Regions from separate parts of the Bradyrhizobium sp. USDA 223 genome, predicted to be linked through region 1. Evidence: predicted binding sites of a transcription regulator. Region 1 holds the regulator's gene; each other region holds the start of a gene.
What was found. The regulator PhoB, encoded in region 1, activates phosphate uptake and scavenging genes when phosphate is short. The targets are predictions, from matches to a motif close to TGTCATNNANCTGTCAT.
Positions count from the first base shown of each region.

Region 1 (9,822 bases):
CGCAGGCGGTCCGGGGCCTTGTAGTCGACGACCAGGAACGACACCGGACCGTCGGTCTGGGCCTGAAGAATGAAGCGGCCCTCGAATTTCAGCGCCGATCCAAGCAGCGTCGTCAGCACGATGGCCTCGCCGAGCAGCTTGCCCACGGCTGCGGGATAGTCGTGCTTGGTGAGGATGTCGTCGAGCGCGGGGCCAAGCCGCACCAGGCGCCCGCGCACGTCGAGCGCGTCGACCTCGTAAGGCAGCACGGCGTCATCGATCGGAACCGATGATGGCGCGCGAACCGGGCCTTCAGGCCCGGTTTTCATGTCAGGAGATTGGGAAACCATGGCGCTTTATCTGGGGTCGTTCGATGCAAATTGAAAGAGGCACGCCCGCATTCCGTCGTCCGCGGAACGACGAGCTGCGTAGCCCGGATGGAGCGCAGCGCAATCCGGGGGGTCTTTCCACGCGTTGAGAACCCCGGATTTCGCTGCGCTTCATCCGGGCTACAAGAAGGTTACTTCACCGCGTCGAAGCACCAGGCCAAGATGCCCTTCTGCGCGTGCAGGCGGTTTTCGGCCTCGTCGAACACGACCGATTGCGGCCCGTCGATCACCTCATCGGTGACCTCCTCGCCGCGATGGGCCGGGAGGCAATGCATGAACAATGCGTCCGCCTTTGCCAGCGACATCAGCTTGGCATTGACCTGGTAGGGCTTGAGGACGTTGTGGCGGTGCTCGCCCTCCTTGTCGCCCATCGACACCCAGGTGTCGGTGACGACGCAATCGGCGCCGCGCACGGCGGCCTCGGGATCGGTGCCGAGCACGATCGGCGCGCCCGTCGCCTTGATCCAGTCGCGCATCGCCTTTTTCGGTGCGAGCTCCGGCGGCGTTGCGACATTGAGCTGGAATTTGAAGCGCTCGGCGGCATGGGCCCAGGACGCCAGCACGTTGTTGTCGTCGCCGGTCCAGGCCACCGTCTTGCCCTCGATCGGGCCGCGATGTTCCTCATAGGTCATGAGGTCGGCCATCACCTGGCAGGGATGCGAACGCCGCGTCAGGCCGTTGATGACGGGCACGGTGGCGTTGGCCGCGAGCTCCAGCAGCGCATCGTGGTTGAGGATGCGGATCATGATGGCGTCGACATAGCGCGACAGCACCCGCGCGGTGTCGGCGATGGTCTCGCCGCGGCCGAGCTGCATCTCGGCGCCGGTGAGCATGATCGCCTCGCCGCCGAGCTGGCGCATGCCGACGTCGAACGAGACGCGGGTGCGGGTCGAGGGACGCTCGAAGATCATCGCCAGCGTCTTGCCCTCGAGCGGCCTGACCGGCTGTTGCGCCTTCTGCTTCGCCTTCATGGCGGAAGAGGCGGCGAGCATGCTCTTGAGCTCCGACAGCGGCAGCTCGTTGATGTCCAGGAAGTGCTTGGGAGCTTTGTTGGGCGTCGTGCTCATCAGCTTGCCGCCCGCTTGGTCTGGCTGGAGGAGATCGCAGCGCAGGCCCGCTCTAACCGCCCGACGCTGTCCTCGATCTCCGCTTCGGTGACGATCAGGGGCGGCAGGAAGCGCACGACATTGTCGCCGGCCCCGACGGTGAGCAGCTTTTCGGCGCGCAGCGCCGCGACGAGATCGCCCGACGGCACCACGGCCTTGATGCCGATCAGCAGGCCCTCGCCGCGAACCTCGCTGACGACATCAGGGTGACGATCGATCACGGAGGCGAGCTTCTGCTTGAGCAGCAGCGACATCTTCTGCACGTGGTCGAAGAAGCCGGGCTTGAGCATGACGTCGAGCACGGCGTTGGCAGCCGAGATCGCGAGCGGATTGCCGCCGAAGGTCGAGCCGTGCGAGCCGGGCCCCATGCCGGCGGCCGCATCCGCGGTCGCCAGCACCGCGCCGATCGGAAAGCCGCCGCCGAGCGCCTTGGCGAGCGACATCACGTCCGGTGTGACGCCGGTGCGCTTGTAGGCAAAGAGCTCGCCGGTGCGGCCCATGCCGGTCTGCACCTCGTCGAAGGCGAGCAGCAGCCCGCGCTCGTTGCAGAGCTCGCGCAGCGCCCTCAGGAAGGCGTGAGGTGCAGAACGAACGCCACCCTCGCCCTGGATCGGCTCGATGAGAATGCCGGCGGTGTGCGGACCGATCGCTTTCTTCACAGCCTCCAGATCACCATGCGGCACCTGGTCGAAGCCATCCATCGGCGGGCCGAAGCCCTCGAGATATTTCGCAGAGCCGGTGGCGGCGAGCGTCGCCAGCGTGCGGCCATGGAAGGCACCCTCGAAGGTGATCATGCGGTAACGCTCCGGATGCCCCTTGGAGAAGTGATGGTGACGCACCAGCTTGATCACGCCTTCCAGCGCCTCGGCGCCGGAATTGCAGAAGAACACGAAGTCCGCAAAGCTCTCATTGCAGAGGCGGCTTGCGAGCTTCTCGCCGTCAGGGCTCTGGAACAGGTTCGACATGTGCCAGAGCTTGGTCGCCTGCTCCTGCAATGCCTTGACCAGCGCGGGATGGACATGGCCGAGCGCATTCACCGCCACGCCCGAGGTGAAATCGAGATAGCGATCGCCGTTGGTCGCGATCAGCCAGCAGCCTTCGCCGCGCTCGAAACCGAGGTCGGCCCTGGCGAAAACGGGGAGCAAATGCGGCGCTGCGCTGTTAGTCATGACATCACTTGAATGTTGCGGACGGTGTGAGGCATGCATTGCGCGACGCACCATCAACCGGCCCCGGAAAACGAAACGTGCCGCCTTTTAAGGGCGGCACGTGCCACTATCTTATGCTTGGCAAGACGGGTGTCAATGCCGCCCGGAAAGCCTCGCGAAACGCTGATTCCGTAGTCTTGCGGTGCCGATTTTGCGGTTTTTCACCACGGAACATGTGGAAGCGAGTCGGCGGACTCTTGCGCGGGAGTCACGCCATATTGTAGCGTTTGGACTGTCAGATACGACATCTCGTGCAGCAGTTCTGATCCCAGAAGTCCTCATGTACCGGCGTAAACGTTCGGGCGTCTTGAGCGCGCCCGGCGAGCCTTAAGGGATTCTGACGGCACGGGTTTTTCAAGGCTAAAGCATTCGCTGCGAAGGCCCAGGATGGCAGGCGCGCAGCGAGGGAAAGGGTGCAATGACGGTTTTGACCTGGTCCGATGATCGCGTCGAGCAGCTGAAGAAGCTCTGGGAGGCCGGACTTTCGGCCAGCCAGATCGCGGCGGAGCTCGGCAATGTGACCCGCAATGCCGTGATCGGCAAGGTGCACCGGCTCGGCCTGTCCGGCCGCGCCAAGAGCCCTTCATCGGCAGCGCCCAGGCCGCGCAAGGCACGGCCCGCGCAGCACATGATGCGGGTGACCCGCCCCGTCGCGCGCGGCAACACCGCGCTGGCGCAGGCCTTCGAGGTCGAGTTGGAAGCCGAGCCGGTTACCTACGACAACGTGGTGCCGATGAGCCAGCGGCTGTCGCTGCTGGAATTGAACGAGGCGACCTGCCACTGGCCGGTCGGCGATCCATCGAGCCCGGATTTCTTCTTCTGCGGCGGCAAGGCGCTCTCAGGCCTGCCCTACTGCGCCCAGCATTCGCGCGTGGCCTATCAGCCCGCAGCGGACCGCCGTCGCGCAGCACCGAAGCCGGGCACGCGGTGAGCTCGCGATTTCATTGATTGCCAGGACAGCAGCCGTCACACGATGACGGCTCCAATTATTCGGTGTCATCCCCGCCTAGTGCGCGATTGCGCACGGGGAGCGGGGATCCATAACCACAGGGCGCGGTGATTGCGCGAGATGGTTACTGCGAGTCTTCGCCAGACCACGTACTATCGTTGATCGCGGCGAGCGCGAGCGCTCGCGCTGAGATCCCGGGCTCGCGCTGCGCGCGCCCCGGGATGACGGTCGAGATCGGCGCCGCAGTTCGCCAAACCAGCTGTCGCTGGCGCTTTATGTCTGCTCAGCCTTCGCAAAGCGATCGTCCAGCGCGTAGCCGGCGCCGCGGACGGTGCGGATCGGGTCCTGCTCGCGGCCGAGATTGAGCAGCTTGCGCAGGCGGCCGATATGGACGTCGACGGTGCGCTCGTCGATGTAAATGTCGCGGCCCCAGACGCTGTCGAGCAGCTGCTCGCGCGAGAACACGCGGCCGGGATGCTCCAGGAAGAACTCCAGCAGGCGATATTCGGTCGGGCCGAGATCGATCGGCCGGCCTGAGCGCGCCACGCGGCGCTTGTCGCGGTCGAGCTCGATATCGCCATAGGCGAGCACGGTGGCGAGGCGCTCGGGACTCGCACGCCTGAGCAGACCCTTCACGCGCGCAAGCAGCTCCGGCACCGAGAACGGCTTGACGATGTAATCATCCGCGCCGGTCGCAAGCCCGCGCACCCGCTCGCTCTCCTCGCCGCGCGCGGTGAGCATGATGATCGGCAGCTGCTTGGTCTCGGAGCGGGTCCGAAGCCGCCGGCACAGCTCGATGCCCGACAGGCCCGGCAGCATCCAGTCGAGCACGATCAGATCGGGAATGTGCTCCTTGAGGCGGGTGTCGGCGTCATCGCCGCGCATCACCGTCTCGACGTCATAGCCGTCGCCTTCGAGGTTGTAGCGAAGAAGCTCGGTGAGAGCTTCCTCGTCCTCAACCACCATAATGCGTGCGCCCATGTTGTCGTCGCTCCTTAAGTCGTCAGGTGTTCGGCACCGTCGTGGCGAAGGTCGTCATGTCGCCCTTCGGCCGCTTGTCGGTGATCGCCTGGCCCTCGATCATGTAGAACACGGTCTCGGCGATGTTGGTGGCGTGGTCGCCGATCCGCTCGATGTTCTTGGCACAGAACATCAGGTGGATGCAGAACGAGATGTTGCGCGGATCCTCCATCATGTAGGTGAGGAGCTCGCGGAACAGCGAGGTGCAGATGGCGTCGACTTCCTCGTCGCCCTTCCACACCGCCATCGCCGCCGGGAGGTCGTGCGCGGCATAGGCGTCCAGCACCGATTTGACCTGCTGCTGCACGAGGTCGGTCATGTGCTCCAGGCCGCGGAACAGCTTGAGCGGATGAAAATCCGTCTCCAGCGCCGCGACGCGCTTGCCCATGTTCTTGGCGAGATCGCCGATGCGCTCGAGATCGGTCGCAACGCGCATGGCGCCGACGATCTCGCGCAGGTCCACGGCCATCGGCTGGCGGCGGGCGATGGTGAGCACGGCGCGCTCCTCGATGCGCTTCTGCAGCGCGTCGAGCTCGCCGTCGGTGGCGACGACGCGCTGGCCGAGCGCCACGTCGCGGCGGATCAGCGCGTCGACGGAATCGACGATCATGCGCTCGGCGATGCCGCCCATCTCGGCGACCAGGCGGGTGAGCTCCTGAAGGTCGCTGTCGAAAGCCTTTAAGGTATGTTCAGAACCCATGTTCCGTCTCCTCAGCCGAACCGGCCGGTAATGTAATCCTGCGTGCGCCGATCGCTCGGCGACGTGAAGATCTTGCTGGTGTCGTCGAACTCGATCAACTCGCCGAGATACATGAAGGCGGTCTTGTCGGAGACGCGCGCCGCCTGCTGCATGTTGTGGGTGACGATCGCGATCGTGTAATTCTCGGACAATTCCTGGATCAGCTCCTCGACCTTGGCGGTCGAGATCGGGTCGAGTGCCGAGCAGGGCTCGTCGAACAGGATCACCTCGGGCCGCACCGCGACGGTGCGGGCGATGCAGAGGCGCTGCTGCTGGCCGCCGGAGAGCGACAGGCCGGAGGCATTAAGCTTGTCCTTGACCTCGTTCCACAGCGCGCCGCCGCGCAGCGCCTTCTCGACGCGGCCGTCCATCTCGGACTTGGAGATCTTCTCGTAGAGGCGGATGCCGAAGGCGATGTTCTCGTAGATCGTCATCGGGAACGGCGTCGGCTTCTGGAACACCATGCCGACCCGGGCGCGGAGCAGGTTGAGGTCGAGCTTGGGGTCGAGGATGTTGGTGTGGTCGAGCAACAGCTGACCCTCTGCGCGCTGGCCCGGATAGAGGTCGTACATCCGGTTGAAGATGCGCAGCAGGGTGGACTTGCCGCAGCCGGACGGGCCGATGAACGCCGTGACGCGGTTGGTGCCGAGCGCCAGGTTGATGTTCTTCAGCGCGTGGTGGTCACCGTAGTAGAAGTTGAGGTTGCGCGCGGTGACCTTGGCGGGCGCCTCGGGCAACGGCTGCGAACCGGGATGAACGGTCGGTGCGCTGACGGAAACAGACATTTCACTCATTTTGCAGTCCTCTCGGCGCCAAGGATGCGCGCGCCAATGTTAAGGGCAAGCACGGTCAGGGTGATCAGCAGCGCGCCGCTCCAGGCGAGTTGCTTCCAATATTCGTAGGGGCTCTGCACGAAGTTGTTGATGGTGACAGGCAGGTTCGCCATCGTCTTGTCCAGGCCGAGGCTGAAGAACTGGTTCGACAGCGCCGTGAACAACAGCGGCGCGGTCTCGCCGGCGACCCGGGCGGTGGCGAGCAGCACGCCGGTGATGAGGCCGGCGCGCGCCGCACGGTACGCGATTCGCCTGATCACCAGCGAGCGCGGCAGGCCGAGCGCGCTGGCAGCTTCGCGCAACGGATTCGGCACCAGCAGCAGCATGTCCTCCGTGGTGCGCACGACGACCGGGATCACGATGACGGCAAGTGCCAGCGCGCCCGCAATCGCCGAGAAGCCGCGCATCGGCACCACCACCGCGCCATAGATGAAGAGGCCGATGATGATCGAGGGTGCCGACAAGAGAATGTCGTTGATGAAGCGGATCACCGAGGTCAGCTTGTCGTTGCGGCCGTACTCGGCGAGATAGGTGCCGGCGAACAGGCCGAGCGGCGCGCCGATGCCGACGCCGATCACGGTCATGATCAGCGAGCCGACGATGGCGTTGCGCAGGCCGCCCTCGTTCGATCCGGGCGGCGGCGTGTCAGCTGTGAAGACCTGGAGGTTGAGCCCGGCCAGGCCGTTGTAGAGCAGCGTGACCAGGATCAGCGCGAGCCAGGTGACGCCGAAGGCGGCGGCGGCGATGCAGAGGCCGCGGATGACGATGTCCCAGCGGCGGCGGCGTGAATAGATCGGGTTCATGGCTTCACTTCCCGGCCTTGGTTTCGAGGCGCAGCAGCATCAAACGGGCGGCCGCGAGCACGAAGAACGTCAGCACGAACAGCAGGAGGCCGAGCAGGATCAGGCCGGACTGGTGCAGGCCGTCGCTCTCGGCGAACTCGGATGCGATCGCCGCCGAGATGGTCGTGCCCGGCGCGAAGATCGACGAGGAGATCCGGAACGAGTTGCCGATGATGAAGGTCACCGCCATGGTCTCGCCGAGCGCCCGGCCCAGCGCCAGCATGACGCCGCCGATGATGCCGACGCGGGTGTAGGGGATCACCACGCTGCGGACGACCTCCCAGGTGGTGCAGCCGACGCCGTAGGCGGCTTCCTTCAGCACCGGCGGCACCGTCTTGAACACGTCGACCGAAATCGAGGTGATGAAGGGCAGCACCATGATGGCGAGGATCAGCGCGGCGTTGAACAGGCTGAGATAGGACGGGGGCCCTGCGAAGATCGCGCCCAGCACGGGGACGCCGTCGAACACCCTGATCATGAAGGGCTGGAAGGTGTTGGCCAGGAAGGGGCCGAGCACGAAGAAGCCCCACATGCCGTAGATGATCGAGGGAATGCCGGCGAGCAGCTCGACCGCCATGCCGATCGGGCGGCGCAGCCATTGCGGGCAGAGCTCGGTGAGGAAGATCGCAATGCCGAGACCGACGGGAATGGCGATCAGCATCGCGATGAAGGAGGTGACGAGCGTGCCGTAGATTGGCCCGAGCGCGCCGAGCACCGGCGGATCGGCCGAGGGCGCCCAGCGCTGCGTCCACAGGAAGGAGATGCCGAACTCCTGGATCGCCGGGAAGGCGCCGACGATCAGCGAGATGATGATGCCGCCGAGGATCAGCAGCACCGAGATCGCGGACAACCGCGTGATCCAGTAGAAGGTGACGTCGCCGAGCTTGAACGCGCTCAAGGCCTTGGCGCGATCATATGGACCGGCAGCATCAATCACATTGCTCTCAACAGCCATCTCAGCCACGCCGATCCCCTATACCCGTTTTATGTACGCTTGTTGTTGGTGGCGCGCTCCGGATACGGCAGGAGGCCGATCCGGAGCGGAGATCTTGCAGCATCCCGGAACCGTGTCCGGGACACATATAGCGCCTTAGCTCTTGATCTCGGCAGCCCAGGTCTTTTCGATCTGCTGGACGACGCTGTCCGGCATCGGGATGTAGTCGAGCTCCTCGGCCATCTTGCCGCCGTTCTTGAAGGCCCAGCGGAAGAACTTGATTGCTTCCTGCGCGGCCGCCTTGTCGGTGGCGGACTTGTGCATCAGGATGAACGTCGCCGCCGTGATCGGCCAGGACTTCTCGCCGGGCTGCTCGGTCAGGATGACGTAATAGCCGGGAGCCTTGGACCAATCGGCGTTGGAAGCGGCCGCCTGGAAGGCCTCGACGGTCGGCTGCACCGGCTTGCCGGCCTTGTTGACGAGACCGGTGTGGGTGAGCTTGTTCTGCTTGGCATAGGCGTATTCGACATAGCCGATCGAGTTCTTGGTCTGGCTGATGTTGCCGGACACACCCTCGTTACCCTTGGCGCCGACGCCGACCGGCCACTCGACCGCGGTGCCCTCGCCGACCTTGCTCTTCCAGTCCGCGCTGGCCTTGGAGAGATAGTTGGTGAAGTTGAAGGTGGTGCCCGAGCCGTCCGAACGACGGACCACGGTGATGGCCTCTGACGGCAGCTTCGCGTTGGGATTGAGCTTCTTGATCGCGGCATCGTCCCACTTGGTGATCTTGCCGAGATAGATGTTGGCCAGGGTCTCGCCGTCGAACACCAGCTCGCCCGGCTTCACGCCCTCGAGGTTGACGACGGGGACGATGGCACCCATCACCATCGGCCACTGGACGAGGCCGTCCTTCTCGAGCTGCTCGGCCTTGAGCGGCGCGTCGGTGGCGCCGAAGGTCACGGTCTTGGCCTGGATCTGCTTGATGCCGCCACCCGAGCCGATCGACTGGTAGTTTAGACCGTTGCCGGTCTCCTTTTTGTAGGCGTCGGCCCACTTCGAATAGATCGGGAACGGGAACGTCGCGCCGGCACCGGTGATGTCGGCCGCAAAGGCTACCGTCGTCGATGCGGCGACCAAGCCGGCAGCGACCATGGTTTTGAGGAAATTCATGCTGGTCTCCATACAGGGGAGCGAAGCGCCATCCGCGCCCGATCGCGCTCCCCGCGCCGCCGCTTTAGGGGCGGTCGGCTGTGCTTTTACGAAGGTTTCGTGACAGTTGGATGACGACACCAAGCAATTGAAATTGCTTGCGTTTCCGATCAAGCCGGAGTCTTGGTCTGGGGAAAACAGGCGGTGAAGGTGGCGCCCTGCCTGGGCACGCTTTCGATCAAAAGGCGGCCGCGATGACGGTTAAGAATATGTTTCACCAGCGATAACCCGAGCCCGGTGCCGCCTTGCGAGCGGCTGTCGCCGACATCGACCCGGTAGAAGCGCTCGGTCAGCCGCGGCAGGTGCTCCGGCGCGATGCCCGGGCCGAAATCGCGGACCATGACCCGGATTTCCTGAGTTCCGTCAGCGGCGGCGCTCGAGGTCAGCGACACGATGACGCGCCCGCCGGAGGCGCCGTATTTGAGCGCGTTCTCGATCAGGTTCTCGAACAGGCGGAGCAGCTCCTCGCGGTCCCCCGCGATCATCACCGGCGGCTCCGGCAGGTGGATGTCCACCTCGACCTGACGCTCGCGCGCCAGCGGCTCGAGCCCGTCGGCGACCTGACGGATGATCGGGACGAGATCGACCAGGGTGTCGGGCCGGACATGGGCCGA
Region 1 covers NZ_JBIYDR010000001.1:7,050,143-7,059,964, reverse strand. Annotated here, with positions in the region: gene ABIA40_RS32815 (Hsp33 family molecular chaperone) at 1-329, opposite strand, end outside; gene argF (ornithine carbamoyltransferase) at 500-1,435, opposite strand; gene ABIA40_RS32805 (aspartate aminotransferase family protein) at 1,435-2,643, opposite strand; gene ABIA40_RS32800 (GcrA family cell cycle regulator) at 3,101-3,613, shown strand; gene phoB (phosphate regulon transcriptional regulator PhoB) at 3,905-4,612, opposite strand; gene phoU (phosphate signaling complex protein PhoU) at 4,635-5,351, opposite strand; gene pstB (phosphate ABC transporter ATP-binding protein PstB) at 5,363-6,184, opposite strand; gene pstA (phosphate ABC transporter permease PstA) at 6,181-7,026, opposite strand; gene pstC (phosphate ABC transporter permease subunit PstC) at 7,031-8,020, opposite strand; gene pstS (phosphate ABC transporter substrate-binding protein PstS) at 8,156-9,169, opposite strand; gene ABIA40_RS32765 (ATP-binding protein) at 9,319-9,822, opposite strand, start outside.

Region 2 (9,822 bases), 1.2 Mb from region 1:
GGCCGTGGCCCAGGCCGAGCAGACCAATGCGACGGTCGAGATCCTCGATCAGACGGCGAGCCGCATCGGCGAGGTCGTGAAGATGATCAACGCGATCGCGGCCCAGACCAATCTGCTGGCATTGAACGCCACCATCGAAGCCGCGCGCGCCGGCGAGGCCGGCCGCGGCTTCGCCGTGGTCGCGGGCGAGGTCAAGAGCCTCGCGGCGCAGACCGCGACGGCGACGGAGGAGATCTCGCGCCAGGTCGAGGAGATCCAGGGCGCCACCGGCCAGGCGGTCGCCGCGATCCGCTCGATCGGCGGGGCCATCAGCGGTATCGACGAGAAGATGACGGCGATTGCCGCCGCGGTCGAACAGCAGCGCGCGGCCACGACGGAGATCTCGCGCAACTTCCAGCAGGCGGCCCAGGGCACCCGCGAGGTCACCGATACCATCGGCAGCGTCGCAAGGCTCAACCAGGAGACCGGCAATGCCGGCACGGTGCTGTCGGAGTCCGTCAAGAAGATGTCGGCGGATGCCGATCGTCTTCGCGTCGCGGTCGAGGGTTTCCTGGGCGCCGTGAAGAGCGCCTGATTTTCGTACTCTTTCCATCGGACGTCGCGCGGGCATTGCCGCAGCTCGGCACTGCGGGTACATCTGTGCCGCCTCGCTCCCGCGGGCGCGGCGACAGACCCAAGACACATCAGGGATGGAGAGTTCGATGCCGGTCACCCCACACAAGGCCCAACGCCCCTATCGCGGCGTGTTCCCGGTCGCGCCCACCATCTTCGACGAGCGCGGCGAGCTCGACCTCGAGGGCCAGCGCCGCTGCATCGATTTCATGATCGACGCCGGCTCGCACGGCATTTGCATCCTCGCCAATTTCTCCGAGCAGTTCGTGCTCACCGATGCCGAGCGCGAGACGGTGATGCATGCGGTGCTGGACCATGTGGCCGGCCGGGTTCCCGTGATCGTCACCACCACGCATTTCAGCTCGGCCGTGTGCGCGGCGCGCAGCAAGCAGGCCGAGGCGGCCGGCGCCGCCATGGTGATGGTGATGCCGCCCTATCACGGCGCGACCTTCCGCGTCCCCGAGAAAGGCATCGTCGAGTTCTTCAAGGTGCTGTCCGGTGCGATCAACATCCCGATCATGATCCAGGACGCGCCGGTTGCCGGCACGCCGTTGTCGGTCGAATTGCTGGCGCGGCTGTCGCGCGAGTTTTCCAACATCCGCTATTTCAAGATCGAGGTACCGGGCGCAGCCTCAAAACTCCGCAGCCTGATCGAGGCGGGCGGCAAGGACATCGAAGGTCCCTGGGACGGCGAGGAGGCGATCACGCTGCTCGCCGACCTCGATGCCGGCGCGACCGGCGCCATGACCGGCGGCGGCTATCCCGACGGCATCCGCCAGATCATCGATCCCTATTTCGCGGGCGATCGCGAGAAAGCGAAGGCCGCCTATGAGCGCTGGCTGCCGCTGATCAACTACGAGAACCGGCAATGCGGCCTGATCGCCTGCAAGGCGATGATGCAGGCCGGCGGCGTGATCAAGTCGGAGGCGGTGCGGCATCCGCTGCAGCCGCTGCATCCGGCGACGCGGGCGGGGCTATTGGAGCTCGCCAAGGAGCGCGACGCGTTGGCGCTCAGGTGGGGGAAGTAATTCTCTCCCCGTCAGTGCGTGAAGCTGTCGTAGGGTGGGCAAAGCGAAGCGTGCCCACCAACTTGCGCGCCCTCGGGAAGAGCGGTGGGCACGGCGCTTTGCGCCTTTGCCCACCCTACGAAGGCTGCGAGGAGCGACTTGTGCGCCCTCGCTCGCAATGAACGAGGGATGCCCATTTCGCCTGAAGGCGTCGAATTAGCGCGTGCCGGGCCGTTCCCCACAGCCCGGCGATGGCATATTGTACGCGCGCCAACCGGCGCCTTGCGGAGATTCCCAGGACATCTCGCAACAGCTCTTCTTTTGCCACTATCCCGAGCCAGGTTGGTGCAAACCGACAGAACAGGGAGGCAGTGCCATGACGATGAGGCCGGATCCCACCTTTCACGCATCGCCCAAGCTTGCGATGGAAGCGCCTGCGGAAAACTTTGCTTACACCTTGCTGCTCAGTCCGGATTTCTCAAAGCCGGACGCTCTCGCGGTCATCGACGTCAAGCCGGGATCGCCGACCTATAGCCAGATCGTCCACACCGTAACGATGCCCAACAAGGGTGATGAGTTTCATCATTTCGGCTGGAATGCTTGCTCCTCCGCCCTGTCGCCGCTCGCCGGACACGCCTTCATCGAGCGGCGCTATCTCATCATCCCGGGGCTGCGCTCGTCGCGGATCTACGTCATCGATACCAAGCCCGATCCGACGAAGGCCAAGATTCACAAGATCATCGAGCCAGAGGAGGTCTTCAAGAAGACCGGCTACTCGCGGCCGCACACGATCCATTGCGGGCCGGACGGCATTTACGTGAGCACGCTGGGCGGCGGCGGCAAGGACGGCACCAACGGACCTCCGGGCGTCTTCATCATGGATTGCGAGACGTTCGAAGTTCTTGGACGATGGGAGATCGACCGTGGCCCGCAGACGCTGCACTATGATTTCTGGTGGAATCTGCCGCGCGATTACATGGTGACGAGCGAATGGGCGTTACCGCCGCAGTTCGAGAACGGGATCGTCCCGGAAGATCTGCTTGCGAACAAATATGGCCATCGTCTCCACTTCTGGGACCTTCGCGCGCGTCGCAACGTCCAGACCATCGACCTCGGCGCCAATCATCAGATGGCGCTGGAGGTGCGCCCCGCGCACGATCCGGTTCGCGAGTATGGTTTCGTCGGTGTCGTGGTCGACACCACCAACCTCGAAGCGTCGATCTGGACCTGGTGGCGCGAGGGCGGAAAATTCCATGCCGAGAAGACGGCGACGATTCCTCCCGAAGCCGCGCCCAAGGAGAAGCTGCCGCCGCTGCTGCAGGGATTTGGCGCCGTGCCGCCGCTGGTGACGGACATCGACCTGTCGATGGACGATCGGTTTCTCTATGTCTCGTGCTGGGGGACGGGTGAGATGCGCCAGTACGACGTCAGCGATCCCAGAAAGCCGAAGCTTGCGGGCTCGGTCCACATCGGCGGCATCGCGCGGCGCACGCCCCATCCGAACGGAAAGGCCTTTGCGGCGGGCCCGCAGATGGTCGAGATCAGCCGCGACGGCCGGCGCGTGTACTGGACCAATTCGCTCTATTCCACCTGGGACGACCAGTTCTATCCCGACGGGGTTCCGGGCGTGGAAGTCATGGCCAATGTCGGTCGTGACGGCGGCCTCGAGCTCGACAAGGACTATTTCGTGAGTTTCCCCGACGGATATCGTGCGCACCAGATCAGACTCGAGGGCGGCGATTGTTCGACGGACTCATTTTGCTACCCGTCGGTCTAGATGGGACGCAGGCGAGCCCGGCCCTTGGCTGGCTGTGGCTCGCGCTTGTTGCGAGCGGTCTCTACCACGGGATCAATCCGGGAATGGGATGGCCGCTCGCCGTTTCGGCCGGGCTCATGGACAAGAGCCCTCTCGCGCTCTTCCGTGCATTGTGGGCTCTGGCGGCCGGGCACCTCCTGGCAACACTTCTCGTGCTGCTGCCGTTCGCCTTCCTGCTCGTACTGGCCGAATGGCAGCGTCCAATCCAGATCGGTGCGAGTCTTCTCGTCATCGGCTTTGGCGTCTACCGGCTGATCGACCGGCGTCATCCGCGCGCGCTGGCACGAATTCCGCCGACGCAATTGGTGCTCTGGTCATTTGCCGTCGCCATCGCTCACGGCGCTGCCCTGATGCTCGTGCCGATCTATCTCGGGCTCTGCCAGGCCTTCGAGCTCGATGCCGGCCATCAGGCGGCGGGCGCGCTGATGGCGGCAAATCTCGGGATGGCGGTGCTGGTGTCCCTGGTGCACGTTGCCGCCATGGTCGGCGCCGGCGGGTGTCTGGCGTGGCTGGTCTACCGCCATCTGGGATTGAAGTTCGTCTCGCGAAGCTGGTTCAATCTGGATGCAGTCTGGGCGATCAGCCTCGTTCTGGTTGGCGCGGTGGCGCTCGCTTTCAATCTTGCGGCCTCGCGCTGAGGTCTACCGCACCAAAGCCCACTCGCCGATGATGCGAAACCGCGCCTTGGCATCATCCTGCCTGAACAGCGCAATGCGATCGATCGCGAGCGTCTCGATCCCCAGCGCCACAAACCTTGTCCGCAGCATCTGAAGGATCGGCCCGCGCCGATCCGCATCCAGCCGACCCGTCAAGGTCATGTGGAAACGGAATTCTTCCATCACGTAAGGATAGCCCCAGCGGTCGAGATAATCCCGCTGCCGCTCGCTGAGCCTCTCCGGCTTGCGACGGGCGCGATCTTCCGTCGTCAGCGGGGCGCGAAACAGGTCGAACGCGCGAACGCAATCAGCGGCAAGCTGTTGGAGAGCCTCGACCGGCTCGGCCGGAATGACGGCAATGAAGCCGCTGATGGCATCGACCACCGGTCGGATCGCCGGGATCGGACGTGTCCTGCCCGCGAAGGCCGAGCAGGCGGCCAGCAGCTCGGCTTCGGTCTTGCCAGGCGCCAGCGCCATCGGCGCCTTCAGCGTGGCGTGAAAGCCGTATTGGCGGGGATCGGCGCTGACCTCGCGCCAGTCCGGCGCGGCCTGCAGCGCTTGTTGCGGAAACGGCAGCTCGTCTCCGGTATAGGCGTCATAGCCGAGCAGCTCGGCGCCGAAGCGGGAGAGGGCGCTGTCGCGGCCTGCGGCATAGTAGATCGCGTAGCGGGGGAAACCTGTCATTGCCTCAGCATAACCAATTTACGCCGCGACGACAGCCTCGCGCGGCGTCGCCATTGCGGTGAGCAGCCGCGTCGCGTCGGTGAGATGCACGAGCCTGCCGCCTGAGATCACCGCGATCAGCCGCGGCCGCAGCTCGACGCTGTCGTCGACGAGGAGAATGTCGGCGCGGCGTCCCTCCGCGAGCAGGCCGCGATCGGTGAGGCCGGTTGCCCGCGCCGGGCCGGCGGAGATTAGATCCCAGGCCTGAGCCAGCGGCACCACGCCATCGGCGGCCAGGCGGAACGCGGCGAGCAGCTGCGCGGGATAGTAATAGTCCGACGCCAGCACCGAGCAGAGCCCCTTTGCGATCATGTCGGATGCCCTGGTCCAGCCGGTGTGGCTGCCGCCGCGCACGACGTTCGGCGCGCCGTAGACGATGGCATCGCCGTGGCCGGCCGCTGCGCGCGCCGTCTCCTCGTTGATCGGAAACTCCGCGATCAAGGCGCCGAGCTCGCGAAAGTCCCGGCGCATCGCCGGGCTCGAATCGTCGTGCGAGAGCATCCTCACCTTGGCGGTGCGGGCCGCGGCGGCCAGGCGTGACACCGAGGCGGGCACCTCGTCGGCGCGCGAGACCACGCGCTTGACCAGCCGGTCGAATTCTTCACTCGACAGCCCGGTGCGCTCCACCATGCGGTTGCGTTTGCGCGGCTTGGCCATGTCGGCGACGGTGCCGTCCATGTGGTCGTTGAATGCGAGCAGGTCGACGCGGCCCTCGGCCAGCCACCGTGCGATCTCGGCTTCGGCATCGAGATTGTAGGTCTCGTGCCGCAGGTGGAAGCGGGTGTCAGCGGCGAATTGCGGACGCTGCCGCTCGATCGCCTCCATCAGGCCGCGTGCATTGTCGGCGCTGCGCAGGCCCGGCTCCCACGAGCAGGTCGTGGCGTGAAACACGGTGGTGATGCCGTTGCTGATCGCCTGGCGGTCGCTGTCGGCGAGCGCAACGTCGATCGGAAAGTCGACGCCGGCGCGCGGCATCATCTGGCGCTCGAAGGCATCGCCGTGTAGATCGACGATGCCGGGCAGCACCAGCAGGCCACGGGCATCCAGCGCCAGCCGCGCCCGGCCGCGAGAGGCGTCGACCTTTGCAATGTCTGTTCCGGAGACGAGAAGAGATGTTTCGGCGAGCTCGGCGCCGATCAGGGCCCGGCCGCCTTCGATGAATATGTCTGTCACGCGACCGCGCTTCGTTTGCTGGCAGGAGAATTGGCGAGTGAGCTCGCTTTTGCTTCGTATGCCGAGAGGAAATCTTCAATCCCGAGCTTGCGGAAATTGGGCAGCGCCTCGCGCAACTTGTCGTGATCCCAGTCCCACCAGGCAAGCCTTGCGAGCCGTCCGGCGATCTCCTCCGAGAACCGCCGCCGCACGATGCGGGCCGGATTGCCGGCGACGATGCTGTAGGCCGGCACGTCCTTGGTGACGATCGCGCCGGCGGCGATCACCGCGCCGGTGCCGATGTTGCGGCCCGGCAGCACGATCGCGCCATGGCCGATCCAGACGTCATGACCGATATGAACGTGATGCTGCCGGCGCCACTCGAAGAACTCGAGATCGTCGCTCTCACCCTCGAAATAGGCGCTGGATCGGTAAGTGAAATGCGCCTGAGTGGCGCGATGCATCGGATGGTTGCCGGGATTGATGCGGGTCATCGCCGCGATCGAGCAGAATTTGCCGATGGTGGTGTAGGTGATCTGCGCATCGTTCACGACATAGGAATAATCGCCCATCGCCACTTCATGCAGGATCGTGCGCGCGCCGACTTCGGTGTAGGCGCCGAGCCTGGTCTCATGCAGCTTGGCCGAGGGATCGACGGTCGGCTGAACCGAAAGAGCTTTGGCGGCCATGTTGCATCCGAAGTGCGAGGGCGGGCGTCTCTCTTCGAGCGGCCGGATGACGATGTCATGACAAACAGATGACAGGGGATGATGCGCGTAGGATGGCCGCACTGCAGCAGCGCTGTCACACAAGTGTTAAGCGCCGGCGTTAGCGGTTGGCTCCAGCTACTCTGGAGCTCCTGTATGCTGGTGGTTGAAGGCCTGACGTGTCGCTTCGGCGCGAAAGCCGCGGTGGACGATGCTTCGTTTCAAGTTTCCCCGGGCGGCTTCGTCGGGGTGATCGGGCGATCCGGCGCCGGCAAGTCGACACTGCTGCGGTCCATCAACCGGCTGGTGACGCCGAGCGGAGGACGCGTCCTGTTCGACGGCGTCGACGTCACCTCGCTGCGCGGCAGGGAGTTGCGGCAGTGGCGCGCCCGCTCGGCGATGATCTTCCAGCAGTTCAACCTCGTCGGCCGGCTCGACGTCCTCACCAATGTGCTGATGGGGCGGCTGTCGACGGTGCCGACATGGCGGTCGCTGCTGCAGCTTTGGCCCGAAGAAGACAAGGCCGTCGCGATGTCGGCGCTTGAGCAGTTCGACATGGCTGCCATCGCGGCCCAGCGCGCCGACCACCTCTCGGGCGGTCAGCAGCAACGCGTGGCGATCGCGCGGGCGCTGGTTCAGCAGCCCGACATCATCCTTGCCGACGAGCCGATCGCCTCGCTCGATCCCCGCAACACCAAGATCGTGATGGATGCGCTTCTGCGCATCAACAAGCATTTCGGTATCACGGTGCTCTGCAACCTGCATTCGCTCGATCTCGCCCGCAGCTATTGCGACCGCCTGATCGGGATGGCCGCGGGGCGGGTCGTGTTCGACGGCGCGCCGGCGGCCTTGACCGACCATATCGCGCGCGAGCTGTACGATCTCGAGGCGAATGAAGTCATGGATGTTGCGCCCCGGGATGCATCGGTCGGCACGGCAGTTCCTGCCTTCGGCACGGTTGCCGCGGCCTGATTGCCGCTTCAAATCGAGCCCAGCGTAGAGCCGGAGCTCGACAGTTGCATAACCTTGAAATGGGAGACGTCATGATAGACCGTCGTACGATCGTTGCCGCTGCGGCGGCCCTGGCATTTTCAGTTTCGGCCGCTGCGGCGCAGGACTGGAAGGCAAAATATCCTGAGCTGATCTTCGCAAAAGTTCCCGACGAGAATGCCTCCGGCACCACTAACCGCTGGACGCCTCTGACGGAGTACCTGTCCCGCGAGCTTGGAACCAAGGTCACGCTGCGGATTGCCAATGACTACGCCGCAGTGATCGAAGGTCAGCGTGCAGGAAACATTCACATCGCGATGTACGGCCCGGCGTCCTACGCGCGTGCCTACATCGTTGGCGCGAAGGTCGAACCGTTCGCTATCGAGGTGAACGGCGACGGCACCAAGGGCTATTACTCGGTTCTCTATGTCAAGAGCGATTCGAGCTACAAGGACATCAAGGACCTGCAAGGCAAGAACCTCTGCCTCGTTGATCCCAATTCGACTTCCGGCAACAACGTGCCGCGTTTCGCGATGAACAAGATGGGCATCGACCCGGAAAAGTTCTTCGCCAAGGTGGTCTACTCGGGGAGCCACGAAAACGCAGTGATCGGGCTTTCGCAGGGCACCTGCGACGCGGCGTTCAACTGGTGGAACGATGAGAAGGAATCGAACCTGCTCCGGATGGAACGGAAGGGCATGGCGAAGGCCGCGGATTTCAAGATCATCATGAAGTCCGAGCAGATTGTGAACTCGCCGATGGCCTATCTCGGCAGCCTGCCTGACGACCTCAAGGCGGCGATCAAGAAAGCCGTGCTGGAAATTGCGGTGAAGGACAAGGCCGCTTTCGACAAGATCTACGAGGGGAAGCAATTGCCCTACGTCGAGGTCGACCACAAGGCGTATGAGGCCGTGATCGAACTGACCAAGTTTGTCGACAGCATTCGCAAGCAGAAATCCTGAGGGAAACGAAGGGTTGGACAAGACGGGCAGATCGCACGATCTGGCCGTCGGCTCTTCCGAACATCCCATGCGAACAGCAGTTCCCGAATTCCCGGAAGCCAGGCTGCGTGAGCTTGCCGATCGCTATGCGGCTGCAATTGCCGCCAAGCGCCGGCGCGTATGGCTCGGTGCCGCCGTCCTGATCGCCGTTGCTATTGCCGCGGGCTGGATGGGCGAGGTCAGTCTTGGAAATTTTGTCGAGAACTTCTGGCGCTTCCCGGCCTATTTCGTCAGCATCGCACCCAAATTTTCGTTCGCGACCGCATGGAGCGATTTGGCGGACTGGCTGTGGGGGTTGCCGCGCTGGACACGGCTTCTCGGGGATACGTTGCTGATCGCATATATGGGCACCCTCTCGGGTGCGCTGTGCGGTTTCGCACTTTGCTTCCTCGCCTCGGCCAATCTCGTGAAATCAGGAACGACTGTTTTCGTCACCCGGCGCGTCCTGGAATTTTTCAGGACCGTGCCGGAGATCGTGTTTGCCCTGATCTTCGTGCTGGCCTTTGGTCTCGGGCCGCTGCCGGGCGTTCTGGCCATTGCAATCCATACCGCCGGAGCGTTGGGCAAGCAGTTCGCCGAGGTTGTCGAGAACATCGACAGCAAGCCGGTCGAAGGGGTGGCGGCAAGCGGGGGCAGTTGGGTTCAGGTTGTTCGGTTCGGCGCGTTGCCTCAAGTCCTTTCGAACTTCGTGAGCTATGCCTTGCTCAGGTTCGAGATCAACGTGCGTGGCGCTGCCGTGATGGGCTTCGTCGGCGCCGGCGGGATCGGCCAGGATCTGATCGAGGCGGTTCGCAAGTTCTACTTCACCGACGTCAGCGCCATCCTGTTGCTCATCGTCCTTACCGTCATGTTGATCGACTTCCTGACGGAACGGTTGCGACACCGCCTGCTCGGGCTGGAGGGAAGCACCCGATGAGCTCCTTCAGTTTTGAAAACCGGGCCGGCATTGCCGAACGGTATCCCGACGTCTTCCGGACCGATTGGTGGCAGCGGGGAAGGATCGCAATACTCGTCGGCGGGGCGGTCGGGCTGTTCCTGTTCGGGATCGTCCAGCTCGATATTCCCTTTAACCGGCTCTCCCAAGGCATGGTCAGGCTGGGCGAATTCGTCCAGCTCATGTTGCCGCCCAATCCGGGTTCTTGGGCGGAGGTTCTGAAA
Region 2 covers NZ_JBIYDR010000001.1:5,831,820-5,841,641, reverse strand. Annotated here, with positions in the region: gene ABIA40_RS27240 (methyl-accepting chemotaxis protein) at 1-574, shown strand, start outside; gene ABIA40_RS27235 (dihydrodipicolinate synthase family protein) at 702-1,640, shown strand; gene ABIA40_RS27230 (selenium-binding protein SBP56-related protein) at 1,996-3,396, shown strand; gene ABIA40_RS27225 (hypothetical protein) at 3,480-4,073, shown strand; gene ABIA40_RS27220 (DUF1045 domain-containing protein) at 4,077-4,775, opposite strand; gene ABIA40_RS27215 (alpha-D-ribose 1-methylphosphonate 5-triphosphate diphosphatase) at 4,794-5,987, opposite strand; gene ABIA40_RS27210 (chloramphenicol acetyltransferase) at 5,984-6,655, opposite strand; gene phnC (phosphonate ABC transporter ATP-binding protein) at 6,830-7,645, shown strand; gene phnD (phosphonate ABC transporter substrate-binding protein) at 7,717-8,625, shown strand; gene phnE (phosphonate ABC transporter, permease protein PhnE) at 8,693-9,580, shown strand; gene phnE (phosphonate ABC transporter, permease protein PhnE) at 9,577-9,822, shown strand, end outside.
Region 2: a site for PhoB is predicted at 6,713-6,729, ahead of phnC (phosphonate ABC transporter ATP-binding protein). Genes of this name have one in related genera too.

Region 3 (9,822 bases), 5.8 Mb from region 1:
GAGCCTTGGCGGCACGGAATCGCTCGCAAGCCTGCCGGCGACGATGACCCATTCCGGCGTTCCCGCCGACATCCGCCAAAAGATCGGCGTGCTAGATTCCACGATCCGGCTGTCGATCGGCATCGAGAATCCGTCGGACCTGATCGCCGATCTCGCACAGGCGCTCAACGTGGCTTGAGCACGGTCAGAGTCGTAGCGTCGTAGCCCGGATGGAGCGCAGCGAAATCCGGGGACCTGTCCGCAACGCGCAGGGCTCCCGGATTGCACCAACGGGCGGCACTTTGCGCCGACCGTTGGCTCCATCCGGGCTACGAAGTTGCTTGGAATCGAAAAGGCCGGACGCTCCCTCCTTGCGTCCGGCCTTTCCGCGACGAAGCCCGCGTTTTCGCTTTACTTCGTCACCTGACCGCGGATCTCGCCGCCCGGGTTCGCGGCCGTGTGGATGTTGATGTAGTACTTGCCGCCGAGCAGATCGGCGGCCTGCGCGTCCGTGAGCGTGGCTTCGCCCTTGACCGGGCTCGAGGCTGCATTCGGGATCGGGACTGCGACGCCGGCGTTCTTGCCGGCTTCGGCAGGCCCGTGGAAATGTGCGGCGGTGGCGGGACCCGAGAGACCGGAATAAGTGACGGTCCAGGACAGCTTCTTGCTGGCAGCGTCGTAGTCCAGATCGGCCGTTCCGGTCGCGCTGCTGGTGTTGGCGGGGACTTCGGATTTGCCGTCCAGCGTCGCCTTCAGTTTCTCCGCGCCGGCCGGGGCGGCGAACGCAACGGCAGCTCCGAGTACCAGTGTGGCAAAAACGGCTTTGGTCATGGGTCTCTCCTGTTGACGCCTGATTGCTTTTCAAACAGTGCGTCATGCGGTTTATTCCGGCATTACAGCCGGACCGTCTAAAATATTCGTGTGTTGGATCGGGCGCGACATGACCCTTAAGTTCGCGCGTTCACGATGGAATGATCGAATGTTGCGACGAACGCTTTTTGCCGCCCTGATCGCCGCCGTCGCGGCGTTCGCCCTCTATTGGTGGTTGACCGCCCCGGCCGTGCTGGCCGTGCCGGCGCCGACACGCAACCTCGATGTCGCCAACGGGCAGGAGCTGTTCAACGCTGGCGGCTGTTCGTCCTGTCATGCCACCCCCAATCAGCCCGATCGCCTGCGGCTCGGCGGCGGGCTCGCGCTGGGCTCGCCGTTCGGGACGTTCTACGTCCCCAACATTTCCCCCGACCCGGCCTACGGGATCGGCCGCTGGAGCGAGGCCGATTTCGTCAACGCCGTGATGCGCGGCATATCGCCCGCGGGCACGCACTATTTCCCCGCGTTTCCCTACACGTCCTATCGTCTGGCCAGCGTCGACGACGTCCGCGATCTCTTTGCCTATCTGAAGACGCTTCCGCCGGTGTCCGGCACAGTGGGCGACCACGCACTGCCGTTTCCGTTCAACATCCGCCGCAATATCGGCATCTGGAAATTGCTGTTCATGGACACCGCGCCGTTCGTCGCGGACGCCGCGCGCTCGCCGCAATGGAATCGCGGAGCCTATCTCGTCAACGCTTTCGGCCATTGCGCCGAATGCCACAGCCCGCGCAATGCGCTCGGCGGCATCATCGCCGGCCAGCGCTTTGCCGGTGGGCCCAATCCGGAAGGGGAGGGCTGGGTGCCCAACATCACGCAGCAGGGCATCGGCAGCTGGAGCGAGAAGGATATCGCGGATTTTCTCGAGACCGGCGACATGCCCGAGGGCGACAGCGCTTCGGGTGCGATGCGGCCGGTGATCAAGAACCTTGCGCAACTGACCGCGGAAGACCGCGCCGCGATGGCCGCCTATCTGAAGTCGCTGCCGCCGGTGCAGGGACCGACACCGCCCAAGCGCAAGGAGGGCGGCTAGCGCTGCCGGCGCTTCGGCCGTTGTTTGCGCGTGATCTAAAGCGCGATGAGATTGGGATGAATCATCATCGCGCTTTAGGTTGTTGTTTACGCATGATCTTTCCGGAAAACCGCTTCGCACTTTTCCGGATCATGCTTTAGCCGGTGCCGAACGCCTTGAAGGTGATGATGGTGAGAGTGTCCTGGATGCCCGGCAGCACCTGCACCTTCTCATTCACGAAGTGGCCGATGTCGGTGTCCTTGTCGACGTAGAACTTCACCAGGAGGTCGTATTGGCCGGCCGTGGAGTAGATCTCGGAGGCGATCTCGGCTTCGGCAAGCGCATTGGCCACCGTATAGGACTGGCCGAGCTTGCACTTGATCTGAACGAAAAAAGGAACCATCGCGGGCACTCCGAAAGCGTATTCTTCCGGCTAATAGGCCAAAACCGGCTGGATTTAGCAAGCGAACTTGCTGGATCATTCGAGGCGCTTCGGGCGCGATGCTAGGATGGGACCGCTGCGGCGGCCAATGCATCCCTCAGCCGCTGGGCGAGCTCGACCTTGCGGTACGGCTTGGTCAGCACGACCGCTCGCGCCTGCGCGCGGCCCTGCTCGACCAGGGCCTCCAGCGCGTAGCCCGAGGTGAACAGGACCGGCAGGCCGGGACGCACACGCCGCGCCTGATCGGCGAGCTCCCAGCCGCTCATGCCGCCCGGCATCACGATATCGGTGAATAGCAAGTCGATGCCGGGATCGCCCTGCAACTGGTGCAAGGCATCCTTGCCGTTGACCGCAGCGACGACGCGATATCCGAGCGCTTCCACCCTGCGAATGACGGAGGAGCGGACGAACGGATCGTCCTCGACGATCAGGACCGTCTCGTAGCCTCGCGGCGCCGTGTCCTCGCCGTCGGGAAGATCGGCTTGCGACCTACCGGTGCTCGCGCGCGGCAGGTAGATCCTGGCCGTGGTCCCAAGGCCAGCCTCGCTGTAGATCGAGACATGGCCGCCTGATTGCTTGGCAAAGCCGTAGACCATGCTGAGGCCGAGGCCCGAGCCCTTGCCGACCTCCTTGGTGGTGAAGAACGGCTCGAACGCGCGTACGGCGACCTCGGGCGTCATGCCTTCGCCGTCATCGGTGACCGCGATCAGGACGTAGCTGCCGGGCGCGACCTCCCGGTGAACGGCACCGTCATCATCTTCGATCGTGACCAGCTCCGTGGCCAGCGTGAGGTGGCCTCCCGATGGCATGGCATCCTGCGCGTTGAGCGCGAGATTGAGCACGGCGGATTCGAGCTGGGCGCGGTCGGCAAAGGCCAGGATCGTGCCGGGCCCGGAGGTCGTCCTGATCTCGATGTCTTCGCGCAAGGTGCGCTTGAGCAGCTTGAACATGGAATCGAGCAGGCTCCGGCAATCGATCGTCTGAGGCCGCAGCAATTGGCGGCGGCTGAAGGCGAGCAGGCGCTGCGTCAGCTCGGCGCCCCGTTCGCCCGATTGGCAGATGTCGTCGGCAAAGCGCCCGAGGTCGGGCCTCGCCTTGAGCTGCTCGCTCAGGTGCTCGGCATTGCCGATGATCACGGTCAGCAGGTTGTTGAAGTCGTGCGCGATGCCGCCGGAGAGCTGACCGACCGTCTCCATCTTCTGCGCCTGCTGAAGCTGCTGCTCGGTCAGCTTGCGCGCGGTGAGGTCGTGGACGATGCCGACGAAGATCAATTCGCCGTCCTGCCGCGCCTCGCCGACCGACAGGTCCATCGGAAACGTCGTGCCGTCCTTGCGCAGGCCGACGGCCTCGCCGCCGGTCGCGAAATGCCGCGCCTGGCGGTCGGGCGCCGCATCCGCCTCGGGCATCAGCATGCCGACGTTGCGGTTCATCACCTCGTCGGCACGGTAGCCGAACAAGCGCTCGCAGGCCGGATTGAACAGCAGGATCCGGTCCTCCGCATCGAGCAGGATGACGCCGTCGACCGCGGTCTCGACGATCGCTGTGAGGCGCGCCACGCTCTCGCGCATCGCGCGCTGGGCGTCGCGGACCTGCTGCAGCAGCAGCGCGGCGTCGCGGCTCTTGATTTCCTCCTCCTCGAGCGCGGCCTGGACCTGTCGCAGCTCGAACGGCGAGGGGATCGTCAGGATCTTCGGCAGCAGCGGCCAGAGCGCGGCGGCGGTGAAGACCGACGCGACCGCCGTGGCGGCCTTGACCATGCCCTCGATGCCATAGATCGGAACCCAGAGCGTGTAGATCGACAGCACGTGGGTCAGGCCGCACGCCATGATGAAGATCGCGAACGCCCAATAGACCCAGCCGAATTTGAGGTCGCGCCGCTTGGTGACGAGGATGGCGAGGGCGAACGGGATCGAGAAATAGGCGGCGGCAATGCTGGCGTCGGAAACGACGTGAAGCCAGATCAGCTCAGGCTCCCACAACAGGCAGATGCCGTGCGGCGACAGCATGGACGAGTCGAGGAGACGTTCGAAGAAGGCCCACATCGTTCCACCCCAAGGAGTCTTGTTCAGGTGGCTTGCGCGGCCGGGCGGCCCGCAACATGGGGGCGCCGGACGGTTCCACCACCTGACGTCTCGCGTCACCGGCGAAGCACGCTAAGGTACGCGACTATAGCAAGGGTCCGGCGCCGTTGCATTTTCAAGTCCGCACCATTGCGGGCCCTGGTCCGCGCGGTGTCCGACTGATTCGCAAGGTGCGCAATCGGTTCGCGAATCACGCCTGGCGGCGGCCCGGCGCGCTTGCTGACGTTCCACAGTCGCGCTACGAGAGGCCATGGCGGCCTCCTCAAACACATGTCTCCCGCGATGACGACCCCGGTCGCACTCACCATCGCCGGTTCCGATTCGAGCGGCGGCGCCGGCATCCAGGCGGACCTGAAGACCTTTGCCGCGCTCGGCGTCTATGGCGCCTCCGTGATCACGGCGCTGACGGCGCAGAACACGCGCGGCGTGACCGGCATTCACGCGGTGCCGGCCGGGTTCGTCACCGAGCAGATCGACGCGGTGTTCTCCGACCTCGACATCGGTGCGGTGAAGATCGGCATGGTGGCCCAGGCCGCCAGCATCGATGCCATCGCGGCCGCGCTGTCCCGCTGGGCGCCGCGGCATGTCGTGCTCGATCCCGTCATGGTGGCGACCTCCGGCGACCGCCTGCTCGCCGCGGAGGCCGTCGACGCCCTGCGCACCAGGCTGATGCCACTGGCTGCCGTGATCACGCCGAACCTGCCGGAGGCTGCGGCCCTGCTCGATGCGCCGGTGGCGGCGAGCGAGGCCGAGATCGAAAGCCAGGGACGCCGCCTGCTGGCGCTGGGCTGCCGCGCCGTCCTGATCAAGGGCGGGCACGGGGAGGGCGCCGAGAGCACCGACTATCTCGTCACTGCCGAGACCGCGATCGCGCTTGCCGCGCCGCGTGTGGCCACCCGCAACACCCATGGCACCGGCTGCTCGCTGTCCTCCGCCATCGCAGCGAGGCTGGCCAGGGGCGAGGACCTCGAGGCCGCCGTGCGCAACGCCAAGACCTGGATCAGCGCCGCGATCGCCGCCGCCGACCGCTTCAGCGTCGGCCACGGCCACGGGCCGATCCATCATTTCCACAAGTTCTACTGAGGCGGGCTTGCTTCGCCTCTCCCGCAAGCCAAGCGGGGAGGGAGCGCACCTACCCTGCGGCGCCATGTCGCCTGATTGTCGCATGCGACTGATATTCGCGGGGAGGGCGAGGCAAGGCGTGATTCGTATTTGAAAGTGCCTCAAGGGTTCAATCGGTCATCCCGCTGTCACGGGACATTGTTACAGGCTGGCGCATGGGAAGTTACGATGTGAGTGACGAGAGCCCGGAGCGGCGCTTTCGCACGTTGTTCATCTCCGACGTCCATCTCGGAGCCCGCGGTTCACAAGCCGATCTTCTGCTCGACTTCCTGCGCTACCATGATGCCGATACGATCTATCTCGTCGGCGACATCGTCGACGGCTGGGCGCTGAAATCGAGCTGGCACTGGCCACAATCGCATAACGACCTGGTCCAGAAGCTTTTGCGCAAGGCGCGCAAGGGCGCCAAGGTCATCTACATTCCCGGCAATCACGACGAGTTCCTGCGCAACTATTACGGCACGCATTTCGGCGGCATCGACGTGGTCGAGAACACGGTTCATACCGGCGCCGACGGCAAGCGCTATCTCGTCATTCACGGCGACATCTTCGATCTCGTGGTGCAGAACGCGCGCTGGCTCGCCCATCTCGGCGACAAGGCCTACGATTTTGCGATCCAGATGAACCGCCTGGTCAACTTCTTCCGCCGGCTGTTCGGCGTGCCCTATTGGTCGCTCTCGCAATGGGCCAAGCAGAAGGTCAAGAACGCCGTCAACTATATCGGCGCGTTCGAGCAGGCGCTCGCCGCCGAGGCGCGGCGTCACCAGGCCGACGGCGTGATCTGCGGCCACATCCACTACGCCGTGATCCGCGACGAGGGCGGCATCCGCTACATGAATTGCGGCGACTGGGTGGAGAGTTGCACCGCCCTGGTGGAGCATGACGACGGCCATTTCGAGATCATCACCTGGGCGGATCAGTTGCGGAAGCCGGAGCAGGTGCCACAGGTCGCAGCCAGAGCTGCATAACAAGGACCACTTGATGCGCATCCTGGTCGCGACCGACGCCTGGCACCCGCAAGTCAACGGTGTGGTTCGGACGCTGACCAAGCTCGCTGATGCTGCAAAAGCGCTCGGCGTCGAGTTCACGTTCCTGACGCCGCAATCGTTCCGCACCTTTGCGATGCCGAGCTATCGCGACGTGCGCCTCGCCATGCCGCGCCCGGCCCGGATCGCAAGGCTGATCGAGGAGGCGCGCCCGGACAGCATCCACATCGCGACCGAAGGGCCGATCGGCCTGATGGTCCGCCGCTATTGCCGCCAGCGCAAGCTGCCGTTCACGACCAGCTTCCATACCCGCTTTCCCGAATATGTCCGCGCCCGCGTGCCAGTGCCGGGCTCGCTGATCTGGCGGGCGCTGCGGCGCTTCCACAGCGCCAGCCGCGCCGTGATGGCGGCGACGCCGGCGCTCGCGCGCGAACTGACCGAGCGCGGCTTCGACAATGTCGTGCTGTGGCCGCGCGGCGTGGACACTACGTTGTTCCACCCGCGCGTCATCGATCTCTGCCTGCCGGCACCCGTGTTCCTGTCGGTCGGCCGCGTCGCAGTCGAGAAGAATCTCGAGGCGTTCCTGGACCTCGACCTACCCGGCACCAAGGTGGTCGTCGGCGACGGCCCGGCGCGCGCCTCGCTGGAAGAGGCCTACCCCGATGCGATCTTCCTCGGCGAGAAGCACGGCGAGGAACTGGCGGATATCTACGCGGCCGCCGACGTGTTCGTGTTCCCGAGCAAGACGGACACCTTCGGCCTGGTGCTGCTGGAGGCGCTCGCCAGCGGCCTGCCGGTCGCGGCCTTCCCTGTGAAGGGTCCCCGCGACGTGATTGGCGATGCGCCGGTCGGCGCGCTCGATCACGATCTGCGCAATGCCTGCTTCGCCGCGCTCGATATCTCCCGGCAGGACTGCGTCGCCTTTGCCGCCAATTACACCTGGGAGGCCTCGGCAACGGTCTTTATCGACAGCATTTTGGCGGTCGGGGCGGTGCTGCCCGGCCGGACCGCCGCGGAACAGCCGCGCCAAGTCGCCTAGAGCTATCTCGATCCGATGGATCGAAATAGCTCTAGATTCTTGTTTTGACGCGTTTTCTTCACGCGAACCGGGATCCACTTCGCTCGAAAACGCTATGGGGAAATCCTCTCGCGGAGGTGTCTTGCCCGGGCCTGATCGGCCGCGATAACATTCCGCCATGACCGAACAGGCCCTTCCGGTCGGCCCTGCCGACATCGATGCCGCAGCGCGCGTGATCGCGCCTTACGCCATTCGCACCCCGCTGTTGTCCTTCCCCGTGCTCAACGAGCGCGTCGGTGCAAAAGTGTTCCTGAAGCCGGAGATGCTCCAGCGCACCGGCTCGTTCAAGTTCCGCGGTGCCTTCAACAAGGTGTTCTCGATCCCGCAGGACAAGCGCGCCGGCGGGGTCGTCGCGTTCTCCTCCGGCAACCACGCGCAGGGCGTGGCGGCGGCGGCAAAGATCCTGGACATGCAGGCAACCATCGTGATGCCCGCCGATGCGCCGCTGTCCAAGCGCGAGCGCACCAAATCCTACGGCGCCGAGGTCGTGCTGTACGATCGCTATAACGAGGACCGCGAGGCGATCTCGCGCGGCATCGCCGAGAAGCGCGGCGCGACGCTAGTCAAACCCTATGACGATCCCTTCGTGATCGCAGGGCAGGGCACCGCCGGCCGCGAGATCGCCGAGGACATGGCAACGCTTGGCCTCAGTCCCGACATCGTGGTGGCGCCGGCCTCCGGCGGCGGTCTGATCGCGGGTGTCGCGACCGCTGTGAAGGCGCGCTATCCGCAAGCCGAGATCGTGGTCGCCGAGCCCGAGGCCTTCGACGATCACGGCATTTCACTCAGCTCAGGCCATCGCGAGCCGCATCCGCCAGCCGGCCGCACCATCTGCGATGCGCTGATGGCGCTGATGCCGGGCGAGATGACGTTTGCGATCAACAGCAAGCTCTTGGCGCGCGGCGTCACGGCGTCGGACAAGGAAGTCGGCGCGGCGGTCGCCTTTGCCTATCGCGAGCTGAAGCTGGTGGTGGAACCCGGCGGCGCGGTGGGGCTTGCTGCGCTACTCGCGGGCCGCCTTGATGTGGCCGGCAAGAACGTCGTCATCGTGCTGTCAGGCGGCAATGTGGATGCGGATCTGTTCGCGGAGCTGGTGGCCTGACTTTGGCTGAAACGGTGTGAGCCGCAGTCCACCGCGTGGGCAGGGCAATCGCATTCGAATTTCGAGAGGCCGTCATGCCCGGGCATGACGACGTAGAGAGAGTTGGTGCCCATGGCCCACATCTCATTGCGATAGTCCTCCCCCGCAAGCGGGGGAGGGAGCGCACCTTCCTTCTTGCCCAATCAGTGCGTGAAGCCGCCGCGACGGTTGCCGCCATTGTTCATGCTTGGCGCCTGGTTCATTGACTGCCGGAAGTTGTTGTTGCTGCTGACCATGCGGTTCGGCACCGTGTTGAGCTGCGGACGGCTCGTCTGCACGTTGGTCTGCACCTGCACCTTGTTGACTGGGCTAATGTTGGGCCTCACGATGCCGGTGTTGCCGTTGTTGACGCGGATCGGCTGGTTCTGCGTCTGAACGTTGACCGGCTTCACGTCGATCTTGGTGCCGCCTTTGCCGACATTCACCGGCATGCTCACGATCTTGGGCGGAGAGCCGTTGCCGGCATTGTTGCCGCCGTTCTGCGGCTTGTTGGTCGCAGGCAGGGTCACGATCTTGCCGATGCCGACCTTGCCGTTGATCGTGTTGGTCGGCGCAGGCAGCGTGACGATCTTGCTCGGGGTCTGCGGCGGCGTGCCGTTCTGCGGGCTCGGCTGGTTGTTGCCGGCAGGCAGGGTGACGATCTGGCCGCCATTGCCGAGCTTGCCGACGACATTGCCGTCGAGCGGCTTCTGCACGACCGGCAGATTGCCGTTCACCTGCGCGCCATTGCCCTGCTGCATCAGCGGCATGTATTTGGGCTGGCCGAGATTGCCGATCTTGATCGTCGGAGCAATGTTCTGCGGCGCCAGGAACTTGGTCGCCTGCATCAGGGGGATCTGCTTCGGCTGCGCCTGCAGCTTCAGCGCGACCTGCGCATAGGGGCTGTTGCCGTAGCTGTCATAGAAGCTCTTGTAGGCGAGCGGCGAGTTGGCGAGCACCGCCTTGTGCCAGGCCTGCGAGATCAGGATGTTGTTGAGCAGCCAGCGGATGTGGTCGCACAGCGGGTCGTGCGGGTACATCCGGATGAACTCCTGATAGTACTCCGGCCGGCCCTCGGACACCACGTAGTCATAGGCCTGGCGGGTGGAGCGGCTCGGCAAATTGGAGGCCA
Region 3 covers NZ_JBIYDR010000001.1:1,237,333-1,247,154, forward strand. Annotated here, with positions in the region: gene ABIA40_RS05355 (cystathionine gamma-synthase family protein) at 1-178, shown strand, start outside; gene ABIA40_RS05360 (CHRD domain-containing protein) at 391-810, opposite strand; gene ABIA40_RS05365 (cytochrome c) at 959-1,882, shown strand; gene ABIA40_RS05370 (Lrp/AsnC family transcriptional regulator) at 2,019-2,264, opposite strand; gene ABIA40_RS05375 (PAS domain S-box protein) at 2,366-4,345, opposite strand; gene thiD (bifunctional hydroxymethylpyrimidine kinase/phosphomethylpyrimidine kinase) at 4,667-5,467, shown strand; gene ABIA40_RS05385 (UDP-2,3-diacylglucosamine diphosphatase) at 5,662-6,474, shown strand; gene ABIA40_RS05390 (glycosyltransferase family 4 protein) at 6,488-7,531, shown strand; gene ABIA40_RS05395 (threonine/serine dehydratase) at 7,689-8,672, shown strand; gene ABIA40_RS05400 (caspase family protein) at 8,855-9,822, opposite strand, start outside.
Region 3: a site for PhoB is predicted at 5,622-5,638, ahead of ABIA40_RS05385 (UDP-2,3-diacylglucosamine diphosphatase). Genes of this name have one in related genera too.